DNA from 2 places in the Janthinobacterium sp. SUN118 genome. Region 1 is predicted to be linked to the other one. Evidence: predicted binding sites of a transcription regulator. Region 1 holds the regulator's gene; the other holds the start of a gene.

Evidence for each region. Region 1 encodes FNR, which switches genes on or off when oxygen is low (the NO sensors DNR and NnrR bind a similar motif). Its sites were predicted from a motif close to TTGATNNNNATCAA; they were not measured.
Region 2: the regulator FNR is predicted to act here: its motif matches at 2,029-2,042, upstream of O0880_RS07950 (OmpW family outer membrane protein).

What each region holds. Positions count from the first base shown of each region.
Region 1 is NZ_JAPUBV010000002.1:706,546-710,014, reverse strand. It holds gene ccoG (cytochrome c oxidase accessory protein CcoG) at 1-196, shown strand, start outside; gene O0880_RS18865 (FixH family protein) at 252-776, shown strand; gene fnr (fumarate/nitrate reduction transcriptional regulator Fnr) at 901-1,659, opposite strand; gene O0880_RS18855 (response regulator) at 1,910-3,469, shown strand, end outside.
Region 2 is NZ_JAPUBV010000001.1:1,728,808-1,732,276, forward strand. It holds gene O0880_RS07935 (MerR family transcriptional regulator) at 1-262, opposite strand, end outside; gene fur (ferric iron uptake transcriptional regulator) at 337-777, opposite strand; gene O0880_RS07945 (LysR family transcriptional regulator) at 1,051-1,947, shown strand; gene O0880_RS07950 (OmpW family outer membrane protein) at 2,104-2,721, shown strand; gene O0880_RS07955 (MetQ/NlpA family ABC transporter substrate-binding protein) at 2,935-3,469, opposite strand, start outside.

The DNA of each region.
Region 1 (3,469 bases):
CTTGCCGGGCCTGACCTTGCTGACGCGCGATGAAGTGACCTTGCAGGCAACGGAAACGCTGGGCTGGCCGATCCGCCTGCGCGTGCCGCACGGCGTGGGAGAGAAGGGCTCGAACAAGATCACGATCGAGCTGCAGTCGCTGGACGACCCGTCGCTGCACGTGCGCGAAAGCGCCGTGTTCATCGTGCCACGTTAAACAGGAAAGGCGGCAGGAATCCCCGTGTTCTTGCCGCCGTCACAAGGAGAAAACAATGTCCGACAGTCTGAAACTGCAAGCCCCCGCCGCGCCCTGGTACAAGCACCGCTGGCCATGGCTGCTGATGATCGGTCCCGGGCTGTCCGTCGTCGTCGGCAGCTTCATGGGCTATATCGCGTTTACGCAACCTGACGCGCTGGTGGTGGGCGACTATTACAAGCAGGGCAAGGCCATCAACCAGGACTTGCGGCGCGATACGGCCGCCAGCAACCTGGCCATGTCGACCAGCCTGGCGTACGACGTGGCGCAAGCACGCCTGACGGGCTCCGTGCACAGCTTCGGCAAGGCGTACCAGGCGCCGCTGCAGCTGCACCTGGCGCACGCGACCTTGCCGGAAAAGGATATCAAGCTGCTGGTGCAGCCCGACGCCATGGGCAACTTCTCGGTGGCGCTGCCGATGCTCGAGCGCAGCCGCTGGCAGGTGCTGGTGGAAAACAATACGCGCGAGTGGCGCCTGTCGGGCATCTGGACCTGGCCCGCGCAGCGCAGCATCGCGCTGCATGCGGACGAGGAACTATAAGGCCAGCGCCGGGGAAAACCGTGGCGGGCGCCAGTGATGGACGGCCGGGAAGCGCAGCTGTGCCGGTGTACAGCGCGCAACGCAAGCCGCAAAGCGCGACGCGCAGCAGGTTTTGACGGTGCCGTTATTTGCAGGTGTCGGTGCCGGCCGTAATGGCTTTTAATTTTGCCGGCTGCAGGATCTCGATCTCGCGGTTCGACACGCGCAGCCAGCCTTCCTTCTTGAACTTCGACAGCAAGCGGCTGACGCTCTCGATGGTCAGGCCCAGGTAGTTGCCGATTTCCTCGCGCGACATGCGCAGCTGGAAGTTGCTGCCCGAATAGCCGCGCGCCTCGTAGCGCGACGCCAGGTTGACGATGAAGGCGGCAAAACGCTGCGTCGCCTGCATATTGCCCAGCAACAGCATCACGCTTTGCTCGCGCGTGATTTCCTGGCTCATCATGCGGTGGAAATGGCGCAGCAGGGTGGGCATATTGCCCAGCAATTGTTCCAGGCTGGAAAACGGGATTTCACACACTTCGCTGTCTTCCAGCGCCACGGCATTGCAGTGGTGGCGGTCGGCGCTGATGGCGTCCATGCCCAGCAGTTCGCCAGCCATCTGGAAGCCCGTCACCTGCTCTTCGCCGCCCGGATTGATCTGGTAAGTCTTGAAGTGGCCCAGGCGGATCGCGTACAGGTTCTGGAACGAGTCGCCGATGCGGAACAGCGAGGCGCCGCGCGCGACCTTGCGGCGACGGCCGATAATCTGGTCCAGCCTGTCCATGTCGCCCACGTCGAGGCCCATCGGCAGGCACAATTGATGCATGCTGCACGTCGAGCAGCGCGCACGCAACGCTTCCACGTTCACGGCGGGCAAGGCTGGAGAGAGTAGCGCTTCTGTCATGTCATTACCTTTTTGAAAATGCAACAACAAGTTTACTGCATAGCGCGCTTGCCTGTGCCATTTTCCCCGTCATTCACGCTAATTTCGCTGAATAAACGACGTCCTGCATTTAATTTTATGGCAACATCGTCAATTGCTGCTTTGACGGCGGGAATTTACGCGGCCGGCGCTTGCCAAGTTGCTGTATTGATAGGAAAATTCCTGACAGCATTATCTGCCGCCTGTCCCTTCGGGGACTGAAAAGGAAATCATGAAGCCTCTCGGCATTAAAGCAAAAGTCGCGCTGGCCACCAGCCTGACCTCGATCGCCATGATCGCCCTGGTCACCATGATCCAGGTCAAGCACATGCGCGACGATTTCACGCAAGTACTGCTGGTCCAGCAAACGGCCCTGATCGAGCGCACGGCCGAAGAGCTCGACGACAAGCTGGCGATGCTGCTCGACATCATCACCCAGACGGCGCGCCACCAGCCGCCCGCCCTCATGGCCGACGCCGGCGCATTGCGCGAGTACTATACGCAGCGCGCCATGCTGGCCCTGTTCGACGACGTGCTGGTGCTCGACACGCAGGGCAAGGTGGTGGCCAACGTGCCCGAGGTGCCGGGACGCAACGGCACCGACGTGACGGACCGCGATTACTTCCATACCGTCATGCGCACGAAACAGGCGATGATCACGCAACCGATGCTGGGCAAGACCAGCCACTTGCCCATCGTGCAGATGGTCGCGCCCGTGCTGGACAAGAACGGCGCCGTGGCCGGCATCGTGATCGGCGTGCTGCGCCTGTACAAGGACAATATGCTGGGCCACCTGCGCACGGCCAAGGTGGGCAAGAGCGGCTATTACTTCATCCTCACGCGCGAAGCCGTGCCGCGCTACGTGCTGTACCCCGATACCAGCCGCCTGCTGCAGCCGCGCGCGCCGAACGCCAACCAGACCACCACGCAGCTGCTGAAGGAAGACGGCGAAGGCAGCATGGTCAGCACCAACAGCCGCGGCATCACGGCCGTCAACAGCTTCAAGCGATTGAAATCCGTAAACTGGCTGCTGGCCGCCTCGCTGCCCGTGGCCGACGCGTTCGAGCCGTTCAACGGCGTACTGTCGCGGCTGGTACTCTGGAGCATCTGCGCCTCGCTGCTGGCCGCGGCCGTGCTGGGCTGGGTCACCGTGCGCCTGCTGTCGCCGCTGGTGCGCCTGCGCGACACCCTGCTGTCGCTGCGCGCCTCGGGCAACCGCTTCACCCCCGTGCCGGTGCAGCAGCGCGACGAGATCGGCGAGCTGACGGAGGCGTTCAACGGCCTGATGGGCGAGCGCGACCGGCTGCAGCACGAGCTCGAGGCGCGCGCGGCGGAGCTGGAGCAGGAGCGCGACCGGGCCGAGGCGGCCAACCGCGCGAAGAGCGATTTCGTGGCCAACATGAGCCATGAAATCCGCACGCCTCTCAATGCCGTGCTGGGCATGGTGTATTTGCTCGGCAATACCAAGCTCAACACCGAGCAGCGCAAGTACCTGACCATGGTACGCGTGGCGGGCCAGTCGTTATTGGGCATCCTCAACGATGTGCTCGATTTTTCCAAGATCGAGGCGCGCCGCATGGATCTGTCTCCCGTCGAGTTCGACCTCGATGAAGTCATGAATACCCTCGCCACGACGATGACCATGAATGCCGGCGAGAAAGAACTCGAGCTGGCCATCGCCGTCGAACCCGACGTGCCGCGCCGCCTCGTCGGCGACGCCCAGCGGCTGCAGCAAATCCTCGTCAACCTGGCCGGCAATGCCATCAAGTTTACCGAGAGCGGCGAAGTGGTG
Region 2 (3,469 bases), on a different contig from region 1:
GTACTTGCGCACGCTTGGCGGCGATGTGCTGCGACAGGGCGGCCCAGTCGGTGTCGTCACCGGCCAGGATGGGCAGCAGTTCGGCCAGGCGGAAGCCCAGCGCCTGCGCCTGGCGTATCAGTCTGACTTGCGCCAAGTCCTGCTGCGTGTAGACGCGGTAGGCGCCCGAGCGGCGCACGTCGCCCAGCAAGCCCAGCGCTTCATAGTGGCGCAAGGCCTTGGGCGAGGTGCCCGCCAGGCGGGCGATTTCTCCGATGTACATGTTTGTCCTTTGTCGAGCTGCGGCGCACGCAGTGTAGCGCAGGCGGTGCGCCAGGCGCTACGCCGCGCGTTGCCTCAGGATGGCTTGCGCGGCGGGACTTTCTTCGCCGTGCACTCGGCGCAGGTGCCGTACAGCGACAGCGCGTGTTCATGCAGCACGAAGCCGCGCTCGGCGGCGATCTCGTTCTGGCGCAGTTCGATGCCTTCGTCGACGAATTCATCGACCTTGCCGCAGCCCGTGCAGACCAGGTGGTCGTGGTGCTGGCCTTCGTTCAATTCGAAGACGGCGTGACCCGATTCGAAGTGGCGGCGGAACAAAATGCCCGCTTCGGCAAACTGCATCAGCACGCGGTAGATGGTGGCCAGGCCCACGTCGATTTTTTCGGCCAGCAAGAGTTTGTAGACATCGTCCGCACTCAGGTGCTTGATCGTGCCTTCTTGAAACAGCTGCAGAATCCGCAAGCGGGGGATGGTTACTTTCAAGCCCGATTCACGCAGTTCCCTCAATATATCCATGTCTCCCATTCCTTTTTGTGATCGCCTTGGCGTGCGCCTGGGCGTACGCCTATCTATGATTTTGCATTATATCGCAAATGATAATCATTACTATTCTCATTTGTATTGTGCGAGGTGGAAATATTATGCTGTCTGGCCCGGCGGCAGACCAGTGACGTCGGCGCAAGGCTGGCTTGCGTTCCACGCACCGTGCCGCTCCGCGTCATGGCTTGCGATGGAAAAATGACGCCGATATCGCTACACTGTGCAGCACGAAATAACAATGGAGTGGGCATGGACCGATTTGATGCGATGCGCATTTTCACGCGTATCGTCGAACTGCGCAGTTTTACGCAGGCGGCGCATGACCTCGGCTATCCGAAAGCCACCGTCACGCATGCGATCAAGCAGCTCGAAGCGCGGCTGCGCGTGCGCCTGCTGCAGCGCACCACGCGGCAGGTAACGCCCACGCCCGACGGCGACGCGTATTACCAGCGCTGCGTGCGCCTGCTGGCCGACCTCGAGGAAACGGAAGCCGTCTTTTCCTCGGCGGCGCAGCAGCCGGCCGGCAAGCTGCGCATCGACCTGCACGCAACCCTGGCCCTGCATTTCGTCATGCCCGTGCTCGACCAGTTCTGCGCCCGCTATCCGCTGATCGAACTGGAAATCGGCATGGGCGACCGCCTCGTCGACCTCGTGCGCGAAGGCGTCGATTGCGTGCTGCGCGTGGGCGAACTGAGCGATTCGTCGATGGTGGCGCGCCGCGTGGCGCTGCTCGAGCAAGTGACGTGCGCCAGCCCTGCCTACCTGGCCGCGCACGGCACGCCGCATACCCTGGCGGACCTGGCGCACCACCGCGCCGTGAATTTCTTTTCCGCCCAGACGGGCAAGACCTGGCCCTTCGATTTCCGGGCGGGCGGCCAGGTGCACAGCGTGAGCCTGCCGGGCACGGTGTCCGTCAACAATGCCGACGCCTACCACGCCTGCTGCCGCGCCGGCATGGGCCTGATCCAGGCGCCCCGTTACCACCTGGCGCAGGCGCTGGCGGCGGGAGCGCTGGTGGAAGTGCTGGCGTCCATGCGGCCCGACCCGCTGCCCGTGTCCGTGATGTACCCGCACCACCGCCAGCTGTCGCCGCGCGTGCGCGTGTTCGCCGACTGGGTGGCCGGCCTGTTTGACGGCGTGCGCTAAGGAGCGGTAGCGCGCTGCAATGCCGCAATTTTTGACCTGGGAAAAGGAAAAATTCCGTCTGTTGATGCCATCCAGCACTATTTGATGTGGATCAAAGTTTTTGTTGCACTGCACTCTTAGACTTCGCAGCGTTACTTAACGACAGAGGGAAATACAATGAAAAAGTCCGCAACCGCAGCAGCAATCGTCCTGGCCGCCATCGGCGCAGTCGCCGGCAACGCCATGGCACAGGAAGGCCCTTGGCTGGTCCGTGCGCGCGCCGTGCATATCGACCCGGCCGACAAATCTGCTCCTATCGGCGGCGTCGGCGCATCCGACCGTTTGCATGTCAGCAGCAAGACGATTCCGGAAATCGATATCTCGTATTTCTTCACCCCCAACATCGCTGCCGAGCTGATCCTGACTTACCCGCAAAAGCATGACGTCAAGCTCGACGGCAACAAGATCGGCACCTTCAAGCATCTGCCGCCGACGCTGTCGCTGCAATACCACTTCATGCCGGAAAAACAGTTCAGCCCTTACGTGGGAGCGGGCGTGAACTACACGAATATTTCTGACGTGAAATTGCTGAATGGCGCCGGCCGCCTCGAGCACGACAGCTGGGGCTTCTCGCTGCAAGCGGGCGTCGACTACAAGCTCGATAAAAACTGGTCGCTGAACTTCGACATCAAGAAAGTGCAGATCCGCAGCGACGTCTTCATCGGCGGTGCCAAGGCCAGCGAAGTCAAGGTCGATCCGCTGCTGATCGGCGTCGGCGTCGGCTACCGCTTCTAGGAACACCGAGCAAAACCTGCTGCGCGTCGTCATTTGCGCTCTGCGATGCGCACTGTACCTTCGTACAGTCGCGCTTCTCAAGCACAGTGACTGCCGCTCGCGTCGGTTTTGTCAGGCGTGGCAAGTATTGAAGATGCCCGTGCAGCGCGGGCAAAAAAAGACGGCCAGGTGTGAACCTGGCCGTCTTTTTGCGTGCAGCGCCTTGCTTGCGCTTTATTTTTTCAGCGTCTTTTCCAGCGCCAGCTGGTAATCCGTCTTTTCATAGCCGGCCAGGTATTTGTTGGTGGCGTCGAGGAAGGCGCGCGAGCGGTAGGCCGCTTCCAGGTCCTTGACCCATGGCTTGCCCTTGTCGGCCGTGCGGATCGCCACCAGGTTGATGTAGCTGTCCGAGATCTTTTCCACGGCCAGGGCGGTGGTCAGCTTCATGCCGGCGGCCAGGGCGAAGTTGCCGTTGACGAAGGCGAAATCGGCGTCCGCCAGCGAACGTGGCAGCTGCGCCGCTTCCAGCGGCACCAGTTTCAGCTTCTTCGGGTTTTCCAGCACGTCGCGCTCGGAAGCGCGCAGCGGGTCGACGTTCGGTTTCAGCTTGATCCAGCCCATCTTGGCCAGCACCACCAGCGCGCGCGCCTGGTTGGTCGGGTCGTTCGGCATGGTGATGGTGGCGCCGTTCTTGACTTCCGCCAGCGACTTGTGCTTGCTGCTGTACAGCGCGATCGGCGTCGTCGGCACGGTGATCAATGGGCTCAGC